Regions from separate parts of the Pseudarthrobacter sp. LT1 genome, predicted to be linked through region 1. Evidence: riboswitches for the same ligand, from Rfam matches in the RefSeq annotation. Region 1 holds a riboswitch; the other holds the start of a gene.
What was found. Region 1 has a riboswitch for glycine ahead of gcvP (aminomethyl-transferring glycine dehydrogenase). Riboswitches for the same ligand answer to the same signal wherever they lie in the genome.

Region 1 (6,234 bases):
GGTGACCCAGACTTCGCCCATGTGGGAGAGGTCGAACAGGCCGGCGGCTCTGCGCACGGCGTGGTGTTCTGCCAGTTCGGAGCTGTATTTGAGCGGCATCTGCCAGCCACCGAAGTCGGTGAAGGAGGCGCCAAGCTTTTTGTGCTCTTCGTAGAGAGCCGTGTAGTTCTCAGTCACGGGGGATCCTTAGTTTTCGAACTCGGACAGCGGCGGGCAGGAGCAGATCAAGTTCCGGTCTCCACCGGCGCCGTCGATCCGGCCCACCGGCGGGAAGTACTTGTCCTGCTTCAGGTGGTGGACGGGGAAGACGGCCTGCTCGCGGCTGTACTGGCGGGTCCATTCGGAGTTCACGACGGCGGACGCGGTGTGGGGTGCGTTGCGCAGCGGGGAATCCTGGACAGAGAAGTCGCCGTTGGCCACCTGGTCGATTTCCTTGCGGATGGTGATCATGGCCTCGATGAAGCGGTCGATCTCGGCCAGGTCCTCGGACTCGGTGGGCTCCACCATCAGGGTGCCTGCCACCGGGAACGCCAGGGTGGGGGCGTGGAAGCCGAAGTCGATGAGGCGCTTGGCCACGTCCTCGGCCGTGACACCGGTCTTGGCAGTGAGGTCGCGCAGGTCCAGGATGCATTCGTGCGCCACGAGGCCGCCTTCGCCGGTGTAGAGCACCGGGAAGTACTCGTTCAGGCGCACGGCAACATAGTTCGCTGCGAGCAGGGCTGCCTTGGTGGCCTCGGTCAGTCCCTCCCCGCCCATGAGCTTCACGTAGGCCCAGGAGATCGGCAGGACACCGGCGGAACCGAAGTTCGAGGCGCTGATGGCCACGCCGTGGCCTTCCTCATGCGCTGCCTTGTTGGCGTCGCCGGGCATGAACGGTGCCAGGTGTGCCTTGGCCGCGACCGGTCCGACGCCGGGTCCGCCGCCGCCGTGCGGGATGCAGAAGGTCTTGTGCAGGTTCAGGTGGGACACGTCGCCGCCGAACTTGCCGGGCTGGGCCAGGCCCACCAGGGCGTTCAGGTTGGCGCCGTCGACGTAGACCTGGCCGCCGGCCGCGTGGACAGCCTCGCAGATCTCGGTCACGTCCGCGTCGTAGACACCGTGGGTGGACGGGTAGGTGATCATGATCGCCGAGAGGACGTCCTTGTTCGCCTCGATCTTCGCGTACAGGTCCTCGTGGTCGATCGTTCCGTCCGCGGCCGTGGCAACGACGACGACCTTCATTCCGGCCAGGACCGCAGAGGCGGCGTTGGTGCCGTGGGCGGAAGCGGGGATGAGGCAGACGTTGCGCTGGGTATCGCCGTTGGCGCGGTGGTAGCCGCGGATGGCCAGCAGGCCGGCGAGCTCGCCCTGGGAGCCGGCGTTCGGCTGCAGCGACACCTGGTCGTAGCCGGTGATTTCCGCCAGGTCGGCTTCCAGGCCACTGATCAGTTCACGCCAGCCCTTGGTCTGGGACTCGGGGGCGAAGGGGTGGATGGAAGCGAATTCCGGCCAGGAGATGGCTTCCATCTCGGCGGTGGCGTTCAGCTTCATGGTGCACGAGCCCAGCGGGATCATGGTGCGGTCCAGCGCCAGGTCGCGGTCGGAGAGCCTGCGGATGTAGCGCAGGAGCTGGGTTTCGGACCGGTGGGTGTTGAACACCGGGTGCTGCATGAACTCAGAGGTGCGGAGCACCTCTGACGGCAGGTCGAAGCCCGCAGCGTCCACTACGGGGCCGGCGCCGAAGGCGACGGCGATCGCGGACAGGATTTCCGGCGTCGTGGTTTCATCCACGGACACGCCAATGGTGTCGGCATCAATGTGGCGCAGGTTGATGCCGCGTGCTTCAGCAGCGGTGATGACCTTGGCGGCCTTGCCCGGGACGGAAACGGTGACCGTATCGAAGAACGTCTCGGCGGCCAGTTCCCGGCCTGCGATCTTGAGCGTGGTGGCGAGGGCGCGTGCGTTGTTGTGGACGCGCTCGGCGATGGCCTTCAGCCCGTCGGGGCCGTGGTAGACGGCGTAGAAGGAGGAGACGATGGCCAGCAGGGCCTGCGCGGTGCAGATGTTGGACGTGGCCTTCTCGCGGCGGATGTGCTGCTCGCGGGTCTGCAGCGCCAGGCGGTAAGCCGGGAGGCCGGCGTCGTCCTTGGATACGCCCACCAGGCGGCCCGGCATGGAACGTTCCAGGCCCTTGGCCACTGCCATGTATGCGGCGTGCGGGCCGCCGAAGAACAGCGGGACACCGAAACGCTGGGTGGAGCCGACGGCGATGTCGGCACCCTGCTCGCCTGGAGGGGTGATCAGGGTCAGTGCCAGCAGGTCAGCGGCCACCGTCACCAGCGCGCCGCGCTCCTTTGCTTCGGCGATGACGCCGGCGTGGCTGAAAACGCGGCCGGAGACGCCCGGCTGCTGGAGCACGATGCCGTTGATTGCGCCGTCGGGCAGGCCCTTGGACAGGTCGGCGACCTCAACCTCGAAGCCGAGCGCCTCGGCGCGGCCCTTGACGATGGCGATGGTCTGCGGCAGGACGTCGGCGTCCAGGACGGTCTTGCCGTCGCGGACGTCCTTGTTCTTGTTGGCGCGGCGCATCATGAGGACGGCTTCGGCCACGGCGGTGGCTTCATCGAGCAGGGAGGCGTTGGCGATGGGCAGGCCCACCAGGTCCTGGACCATGGTCTGGAAGTTCAGGAGTGCCTCGAGCCGGCCCTGGGAAATCTCGGGCTGGTACGGGGTGTAGGCGGTGTACCAGGCCGGGGCCTCGAGGACATTCCGGCGGATGACGGCGGGCGTGATGGTGTCGTAGTAGCCCTGGCCGATCATCTGTACGGCGGTCTTGTTCTTGGCGGCGAGCCTGCGCAGTTCCGCAAGCACCTCAACCTCGCTCAGCGCGTCTTTGAGCGCAAGGGGCTTGGACTGGCGGATTGAGTTGGGAACGGCGATGTCCACCAGTCCATCAACGCTGTCGTAGCCAACGGCCTTGAGCATGGTGTCCACGTCAGCCTGGCGGCGTGCACCGATATGCCGGTCTGCAAAGGCAGAGGGAAGGGATTGAATCGTCATGAGGAACTCCAGGTTTGGCCGGCCACGGGTGGCACGGCATGGATCGGGTCCCTCCCCGCTCTGTATTGGACCTGAGAGATTCCGCAGACCCATCAGGGCCTGCTTGCACCGTCGGTGAGTGCTGCCGGAGCAGCACTGCTTTCCAGAGTCGCCTCGCCGTGACGGTACATGGGCCTGAGAGATTCCTGGGGAGGATTTGCTCCTACGGCGCCTGCCCGGTGATGGCCGGGAGAACTCTCCCGCCACAGCTCGAAAGGCATATTGAAATGTGGGTGATTCGGCTCACAGGTTACCGGCAAAGCGGGGCGGGGAGCAAATCGGTCCGTCATGGATTGGGGCTCCAGAGCGTTACGTGGATGGCGTAACGCCGGGTTTGACTTTTGTCCGTGACGGGCGCCACACTGAACCCCGTGATCCGGCCGGACAGCGGAACTGGCCCAAAGATGCTGGGTGCTCTGTTCGCCGGCCGGGATCACCGGAGGCCCCACAATCCATTCTGCGCATTACCGCGCCTGGGATGGATGCCCTCCGACAACTGAACACTGATTTAGCAAGCAAACGCTTTTGACCTGCGGCGGGAGAGCCCTGCCGGTACGTTCAGCAGGCGCCGTAGGAGCAAACCCTCCCCAGGAAACTCTCAGGCCCACGTACCGCCGCGGTGAGGCAACTCTGGAAAGCAGCCGGGCCGTGTCCTGGCTCACCGACGGTGCAAGCACGCCCATGCCGGCATGTGGAAACTCTCAGGTCCCAGACAGAGCGGGGAGGAAATCCAATCTTTGCGACACCCCGGGTGCCGCTCGAACGATGGAGTTCCTCAATGACGACCCATTCCCCGACGTCCCCCGGCGGCGGAGCCCCGCACCTGGAGCGGCAGCTCAGCAACCGCCACATCCAACTGATCGCCATCGGCGGTGCAATCGGCACCGGCCTGTTCATGGGCTCAGGCAAGACCATCTCGGCGGCCGGCCCCTCGGTGATCTTCGTGTACATGATCATCGGCTTCATGCTGTTCTTCGTCATGCGTGCCATGGGTGAACTGCTGCTCAGCAACCTCAACTACAAGTCCTTCAGCGACTTTGCCGCTGACCTGCTGGGTCCATGGGCCGGCTTCTTCACAGGCTGGACCTACTGGTTCTGCTGGGTCATCACCGGCATTGCCGACGTCATCGCCATCGCGGGCTACTCCAAAGAGCTGTGGCCCGGACTGCCCCTCTGGATTCCCGGCCTGGCCACCGTGGCCATCCTGCTCCTGCTGAACCTCACCACCGTGAAGGCGTTCGGCGAAACGGAGTTCTGGTTCGCACTCATCAAGATCATTGCCATTGCTGCCCTGATCATCGTTGGCCTGTTCATGATCTTCACCGGTTTCCAGTCCGACGCCGGCCCTGCCACCTTCACCAACCTGTGGAGCCAAGGCGGATTCTTCCCGAACGAGTTCATGGGCTTCGTGGCCGGCTTCCAGATCGCCGTTTTCGCGTTCGTGGGCATCGAACTGGTGGGCACCACCGCCGCCGAGGCCAAGAACCCGGAGCGGAACCTTCCCAAGGCCATCAACTCCATCCCCATCCGCGTGCTCCTCTTCTACGTGGGCGCCCTCATCATCCTGATGGCCGTCACCCCCTGGACCGAGTTCAGGGCCGGTCACAGCCCCTTCATCGCCATGTTCTCCCTGGCAGGCCTGGGCGCCGCGGCCACCGTGGTCAATCTCGTGGTGCTGAGCTCCGCGATGTCCTCCGCGAACTCCGGCATCTACTCGACGTCCCGCATGGTCTTCGGCCTTGCCCAGGAAGGCGACGCACCCGACGTCTTTGGCAAACTGTCCCGGCGGAAGGTGCCCCAGAACGCACTGTTCCTCTCCTGCGTGCTGCTGCTGTCCGGCGTCGTCCTCATGTATGCGGGCCAGGACGTGGGCAAGGCCTTCGACATGGTGACCACGGTCTCCGCCGTCTGCTTCGTCTTTGTCTGGTCCATCATCCTGGCCAGCTACGTCGCCTTCCGCCGCCGCCGGCCGCACCTGCATGAAGCATCCAAGTTCAAGATGCCCGGCGGTGTTGCCATGGTCTGGGTGGTCTTCGCCTTCTTCGCCTTCGTGATCTGGACCCTCACCACCCAGCCGGACACCCTGGTTGCCCTGCTGGCCACCCCGGTGTGGTTCATCCTGCTGGGCGCCGCATGGTTCGTCCTCCGCCGCCGGCCCGCACACCAGGCCCGTTTCGCCACGTTCCAGGCTGAACTGCAGGCAGACCAGGACTTCACCGACGCCGCATCCGGCAAGGCTGTCCGTACGGGTGCCGCCGCAGAAGCGGGGGAAGCGCGGGTCAAACGGTGATCGCCGCGGAGGCCCGCGTGTCCGAGCTGAGCGCATCCGAACCTGGGACTTCTGAAGCCGGCCAGCGGCAGGCTGTGGCAGCCCACGAAACGGGCCGGGAATTCGTGCTGACGTTCCATTGCCCGGATGCCCTTGGCATTGTCCAGGCGGTGGCGGCATACCTGCTGGAACAGGAATGCTACATCGTGGACATCAAGCAGTTCGGCGACAGGGCAAGCGGCCGGTTCTTCATGCGAATCCACGTCACCTCGCGGGTTGAGCTGGACCTTGGCCGCCTCCGGGCCGGTTTCGGTCAGGTGGCCCAGGAGTGGCAGATGGACTGGCGCCTGGAACGCCACGGACGCAAGCAGCCCATCCTGGTGATGGTCTCAAAGTACGAGCACTGCCTCAACGACCTCCTGTTCCGCGCCCGGAGTGGTGAGTTGCCCGTGGAGATCGCCGCCGTGGTGTCCAATCACCCGGACCTGGAACCGCTTGCGGCGTGGCACGGCGTTCCGTTCCACCACATCCCTGTGACGCCGGAAACCAAGGCCGATGCCGAGGAGCGGCTGCTGGGCCTGGTGGACCACTACGCTGTGGAGCTGGTGGTGCTGGCCCGCTACATGCAGGTGCTCAGCGACGGGGCCACCACCCGCCTCAGTGGCAAGGCCATCAACATCCACCACTCATTCCTGCCCAGCTTCAAGGGTGCCAAGCCCTACCACCAGGCCTACGAGCGGGGCGTCAAAACGGTGGGCGCCACAGCCCACTACGTCAACTCGGAGCTGGACGAGGGGCCCATCATCTCCCAGCAGGTCATCGAGGTGGACCACACGTACTCCGCCTCGGACCTGGTCACGGTTGGCCGCGACGCCGAATGCAAGGCG
Region 2 (6,234 bases), 440 kb from region 1:
GACGACGACGGCCAGGAGCCCGAGCTGGCCGCCCTTGAGTCCCTTGGCACTGACGCCGTCCGCGGAAGGCGCGTGGGCGTGCGGACCGGGTTTGGCAGTACTGGTGCGGATTGTCTCTGTCATGGCACCACTTTCTGGAAGGCTGTGAGACGGAGGTCACTATATGAATGGCGTTCATTTAGTATGGGGGCGGCGGGCGTGTGATGCAAGACGCAATATGAATCACATTCGTTTATGACTCGTGTTCGAAATTAGTAAGCTCACTGAGAAATTTCCTTTGGCCCTGCCGCCACGCCGTCCACGGCTGGTAGCGTCTGCCGTACTGGACCAATTGAGGAGGATGCATGAAAGCTTCACCGACACTGACCAACAACCTGCAGGCTGTCCTGGCAGACCTGATCGAGCTCCACGTTCAGGGCAAGCAGGCGCACTGGAACATCGTGGGCACCAACTTCCGCGACCTCCACCTCCAGCTCGATGAGATCGTCGACGCCGCCCGCCAGTTCGCCGACGACACCGCCGAGCGCATGCGTGCCCTGCACGCGCTCCCCGACGGCCGCAGCTCCACCGTGGCCGAGACCACCAGCCTGGCCCAGTTCCCCGACGGACTCATCAGCACCGGGGATGCCATTGAGCGGATCGTCGCCGCCATGGAAGCTGCCGTTGGCACCATGCGTAAGGTCCACGACGAAGTGGATGAGGAAGACCCCACCTCCGCGGACCTCCTGCACGAGTTCATCGCCAGGCTGGAGCAGTTCGCCTGGATGGTACAGGCAGAAAACATGAAGCCCACCGCCAAGGTCACGGCCGCCGACTCCAAGTAGCGGACATCCAGCAGGGCGTCCTGCGCCGGGGTTGCCCCGGCGCAGGACGCCTTCCTTTTACCCCGGACAGCACTGCCGTTGTACTGCTAGGCCGCTTTGGGCACTTTCCGGAGCACGACGGCGGCGAGCACTGCCGCCGCCGCCATCAGTACCAGTCCGATTGCCGCCGTGATGTGCACGCCGGAATCGAACGCCGCGGCCGCGGCATCCCGAACTGCCCCCGCGACTGATTCCGGCAACAGGCCGGCCGCCTCCACCGCGCCGGCCAACGTCTCCCCGGCGTTGTGCAGTGAGGCTCCGGGCAGCATGGCCTCGAGCCCCGCCGGCAGCCGGAGGTTCTGCTGGTAGGACGCGGTCAGGATGGAGCCCAGCACCGCAGTCCCCAGCAGTGAGCCCACCTCGTAGCCCGTCTCGGAAATCGCCGCCGCGGCGCCCGATTTCGCCGGCGGGGCCGAGCCGAGGATGAGGTCGTTCGAGATGGTTTCCGCCGTGCCGACGCCCAGCGCCAGGACCAGCAGCGCTGCCAGCAGCAGGGAAGGCCCGCCGTCATGGTTTCCGAAGGCCACCATGCTGTAGCCGACGGCGCTGAAGGACAGGCCCGCGGCCACTACGTACCCTGGCCGGACTTTCCGGACCAACGGGACTACCACCAGGCCTGCCGCCACGGTGGCTGCCAGGGCCGGGAGCATGGCAATGCCCGCCACGGAGGGCGTCATCCCCTCCAGGAGTTGGAGGTGCTGGGCAAGGAAAAGGATGAACCCGTTGAAGGAAAACAGGGCCAGGATGTTGGCGCTGATGGCCATGCTGAACACCCTGTTCCGGAACAGCGACATGTCCAGCAGTGGATGCTCCAAGCGGTGCTGGCGGCGCACGAACACGATCCCCATGGCCACGCCAAAGGCGATGCTGCCCAGCCCTGCCGTGCCCGGGCCTTCGGTGGCTACTGACTTGATGCCGTAGACCACGGGCACCATGACCAGCATGGAGAGCAGGACGCTTGGGATATCCACCCTGCCCGGCGCGGGATCCCTGGATTCCGGGATGAGGACGGGCCCCAGCGCCAGCAGGGGCAGCATGAGTGGCACGGCCACCAGGAAGACGGCGCCCCACCAGAAGTGCTCCACCAGCCATCCACCGAGGATTGGGCCCAGGGCGGCGCCGCCGGAGAATCCGGCCGCCCAGATGGCCACCGCAAGCCGCCGGCGGTTGGGCTCCGGGAATATGTTACGGATCAGCGACAGGGTGGACGGCATCAGCATGGCGCCGAAGAACCCGAGCGCCGCACGGCCGGCGATCAGCCACTCCGGGGTGGGGGCGAAGGCCGTGGCGGCGGACAGCGCGGCGAAGCCCAGGCTGCCGATGACCAGCAGCCGCCGCCGCCCAATGCGGTCGCCGAGGCTTCCCATTGATACCAGCAGCCCGGCCAGGACCAGGGGGTAGGCGTCCACGATCCACAGCAGCTGCAGGCCGGTTGGTTCCAGGGCGCGTGCGATCGCGGGCAGGGCAAAGGTCAGGGCGGTGTTGTCCACTGCCACCAGCAGCACGGGAAACATCAGCAGCCCCAGTGCAAGCCAATCCCGCCACGGGGGCCGCGCGGCGGTGCTGTCCCTTTGGGTGGGGGCCGGACTGAGGGAAGTCGTCATGCAATAACTGTACCGTCTGGACGGTATAGTTTGAAAACGGACGCATTCCTTCTTCCCTGCCGGTGGAGGGCATGATGGAAGGCATGCCCCGAAAGCCTGTAGCCCGTGATGCGGTCCTTGACGCCTTCGAGTCCCTGCTGATCGAAGTGGGGGAGCGTGCTGCAACCCTCGACGCCGTAGCCCGGAAGGCCGGGGTGTCCAAAGGTGGCCTCCTCTACCACTTTCCCAACAAGGAAGCGCTCATCGCCGTGCTGCTTGACCGCCTGGAGGGGCTGGCCAAGGCGGACGCCGACGCGATGGCTTCGGCCGGCGAAGGTGCCGCCGAGTATTTCATCCGCTCCTCCGTCTGGGCGAATACTCCGCTGGACCGGGTCATCGTGGCTGCCACGCGGCTTGCGGAGGTGGCGCATGAAGAGACGCGCCGCCGGTTCGCCGCCATCCAGCAGCGATGGCTGGACGAGATCGCAGCAGATGTGGGGCCCGGCCTGGCCAAGGCTGTCCTGTATATGGGTGACGGTTTGTACTTCAATGCCATGCTTTCCGTGGGCCCTGCGCCGGAAGGCGGAGCGGCCGCTGATGTGGAGGAACTCCTGGCCGCCTTGGAACGGCTCCGCAGGTAGTTTTCCATTTGCCGGGAGGGCTCGTGGCGTAGGACAATGGAGAGTTGTGAGGGCTGTCACCGGCCGTCATGATCCAACAAATGAATAGCCTTTGATCTGCGGCGGGAGAGTTCTGCCGGAAGTACAGGCAGGCGCCGTAGGAGCAAATCCTCCCCAGGAATCTCGCAGGCCCCTGTACCGCCGCGGCGAGGCACCTCTGGAAAGCAGCAGGCAGTTGTCCGGCCTCCCTTGGGGGAAGCGAAACGGCTGTTGTGCTCACCGACGGTGCAAGCGGGTCCTCCCCAGGCAGGGAACGCGGAAACTCTCAGGTCCAATACAGAGCGGGGAGGGACCCGAATAGCTGTGGCGTACCCTGCGCCGCCTGAATAAATGGAGTTCCTTCGTGTCGGTTACCCCAGCCTCCACCACCTTCGTCGACCGCCACATTGGCGCACGCCGCCAGGACGACGTCGACACCATGCTCAAAGCCGTGGGTTACGGCACGGTCGATTCACTGGTGGACACCGCCGTACCCAAGGTCATCCGCCAGGAAACCGCCCTCCGCCTGCAGGATGCCCTCAGTGAAGTTGAGGTGCTCGCGGAACTACGCAGGCTCGCCGCCAAGAACAAGACCGCCGTACAGATGATCGGCCAGGGCTACTACGACACCATCACGCCCGCCGTCATCCGCCGGAATGTCCTCGAGGCCCCAGCCTGGTACACCGCCTACACCCCGTACCAGCCCGAGATCTCCCAGGGCCGGCTCGAGGCACTCCTGAACTTCCAGACCATGGTCCAGGACCTGGTGGGCCTGCCCATCGCCAACGCCTCCCTCCTCGATGAAGCCACCGCCGTGGCCGAGGCCGTGCTGCTCATGCGCCGCTCCAACAAGACCAAGCCTGCAGCGGACGGCAAGACTGTCCTGGACATCGACGTGCTGCCGCAGACCATCGCCATCGTCAAGGGCCGCGCCGAGGCGCTCGGGTTCGAAGTTGAGGTCGCCGACCTGTCCAAGGGGCTGCCCGACGGCGACATCAACGGCATCGTGCTCCAGCAGCCCGGCGCCTCCGGCCGGGTCTGGGACCAGTCCGCCTCTATTGCGGCGGCGAAGGACCGCGGCGCACTGGTCACCGTGGCCGCTGACCTGCTGGCACTGACTCTGATCACCCCTCCGGGCGAGCAGGGCGCCGACATCGCCGTCGGCTCCACCCAGCGTTTCGGTGTCCCGCTGTTCTTCGGCGGCCCGCACGCCGCATACATGGCTGTCCGCAAGGGCCTGGAGCGTTCACTGCCCGGCCGCCTGGTGGGCGTGTCCAAGGATGACGCAGGGGTGCCCGCGTACCGCCTGGCGCTGCAGACCCGCGAGCAGCACATCCGCCGCGAGAAGGCCACGTCCAACATCTGCACCGCGCAGGCCCTTCTGGCCATCGTCTCCTCCATGTACGCCGTCTTCCACGGCCCCGACGGGCTGAAGGCGATTGCGGAAACGACTCACGGCCACGCCCGGGTGCTGGCGGCCTCGCTGGCAGCTGCCGGTGTGGAGGTGCTCCACACGAGCTTCTTCGACACCCTTACCGTCCGCGTCCCCGGACGCGCTGCCGCGCTTGTCGCCGATGCCGAAGAGCGCGGAATCAACCTGCGTCCCGTCGACTCCGATACCGTGGGCATCTCGCTCGATGAAACCACGACGGCGGCCATCGTCGCCGACGTCGCGGACGTCTTTGGCGCCTCCGTTGCCGCGGCTGAAGGCTTCGGACTGGAGGCCGCCGTCGGACGATCCTCCGACTACCTGCAGCACCCGGTGTTCAACACGCACCGGTCCGAAACCCAGCTCCTGCGCTACATCCGGAAGCTGTCGGACCGGGACCTTGCGCTGGACCGCACCATGATCCCGCTGGGCTCGTGCACCATGAAGCTGAATGCCACCGCAGAGATGGAAGCCATCTCCTGGCCGGAGTTCGCCTCCATCCACCCCTTCGCCCCGGACTCCCAGACCGAAGGCTGGCGTGAACTGATCGCCGACCTGGAGGCGGACCTGACCGCGATCACCGGGTACGACCAGGTGTCCATCCAGCCCAATGCCGGATCCCAGGGCGAGCTCGCAGGCCTGCTGGCCATCCGCGGCTACCACCACTCCCGCGGCGAAGAGCAGCGCAACGTCTGCCTGATCCCCGCCTCCGCCCACGGCACCAATGCCGCCTCCGCCGTTCTGGCCGGCATGAAGGTCGTTGTTGTGGCCACGGCCGCTGACGGCACTATCAACCACGACGACCTGACGGCCAAGATCGAAGCCAACAAGGACGTCCTGTCCTGCATCATGATCACGTACCCGTCCACCCACGGTGTCTATGACGGGGACGTCCGTGAGGTCTGCGACGCCGTGCACGCGGCCGGCGGCCAGGTCTACATCGACGGCGCCAACCTGAACGCCCTGGTGGGCCTGGCCCAGCCCGGCAAGTTCGGCGGCGACGTCTCCCACCTGAACCTCCACAAGACCTTCTGCATCCCCCACGGCGGCGGCGGACCCGGCGTCGGACCCGTGGCAGCCAAAGCCCACCTGGCACCGTTCATGCCCGGCGACGCCAACAAGGCAACGCATGAGGAAGGCCACGGGGTGGCGATCTCAGCTTCCCGCTTCGGTTCGGCCGGCGTCCTGCCGATCTCCTGGGCGTACGTAAAGCTGATGGGCGGGGAAGGGCTCACCGAGGCCACCAAGTCCGCGCTGCTCGCTGCCAATTACGTCGCTGCCCGGCTGAACGAGTACTTCCCGGTGCTCTACACCGGCGAAGGCGGCCTCGTGGCCCACGAATGCATCCTGGACCTGCGCGACCTGACCGCCAAGACAGGCGTCACGGCCGAGGATGTGGCCAAGCGCCTCATCGACTTCGGCTTCCACGCCCCCACCCTGGCATTCCCGGTGGCAGGCACCCTGATGGTGGAGCCCACCGAGTCCGAGGACCTGGCCGAAATGGACCGCTTCATCGAGGCCATGATCACCATCCGCAAGGAAATCGACCAGGTGGCCAACGGCGACTTTGCCGTGGCGGACTCACCCCTGCGCCGCGCACCCCACACGGCAGCCGCCGTCGTCAGCTCCGACTGGGACCGTGCCTACCCGCGCGAGCAGGCCGCGTTCCCTGCCCACCACAAGCAGGACAAGTACTTCCC

Region 2: linked by a shared signal. The riboswitch ahead of gcvP (aminomethyl-transferring glycine dehydrogenase) and the one ahead of gcvP (aminomethyl-transferring glycine dehydrogenase) in region 1 are both predicted to bind glycine.

What each region holds. Positions count from the first base shown of each region.
Region 1 is NZ_CP141830.1:478,120-484,353, forward strand. It holds gene gcvT (glycine cleavage system aminomethyltransferase GcvT) at 1-177, opposite strand, end outside; gene gcvP (aminomethyl-transferring glycine dehydrogenase) at 187-3,039, opposite strand; glycine riboswitch at 3,192-3,291, opposite strand; glycine riboswitch at 3,605-3,702, shown strand; gene cycA (D-serine/D-alanine/glycine transporter) at 3,857-5,368, shown strand; gene purU (formyltetrahydrofolate deformylase) at 5,443-6,234, shown strand, end outside.
Region 2 is NZ_CP141830.1:913,847-920,080, forward strand. It holds gene VIK36_RS04445 (APC family permease) at 1-123, opposite strand, end outside; gene VIK36_RS04450 (Dps family protein) at 345-824, shown strand; gene VIK36_RS04455 (MFS transporter) at 911-2,467, opposite strand; gene VIK36_RS04460 (TetR/AcrR family transcriptional regulator) at 2,551-3,087, shown strand; glycine riboswitch at 3,180-3,277, shown strand; gene gcvP (aminomethyl-transferring glycine dehydrogenase) at 3,470-6,234, shown strand, end outside.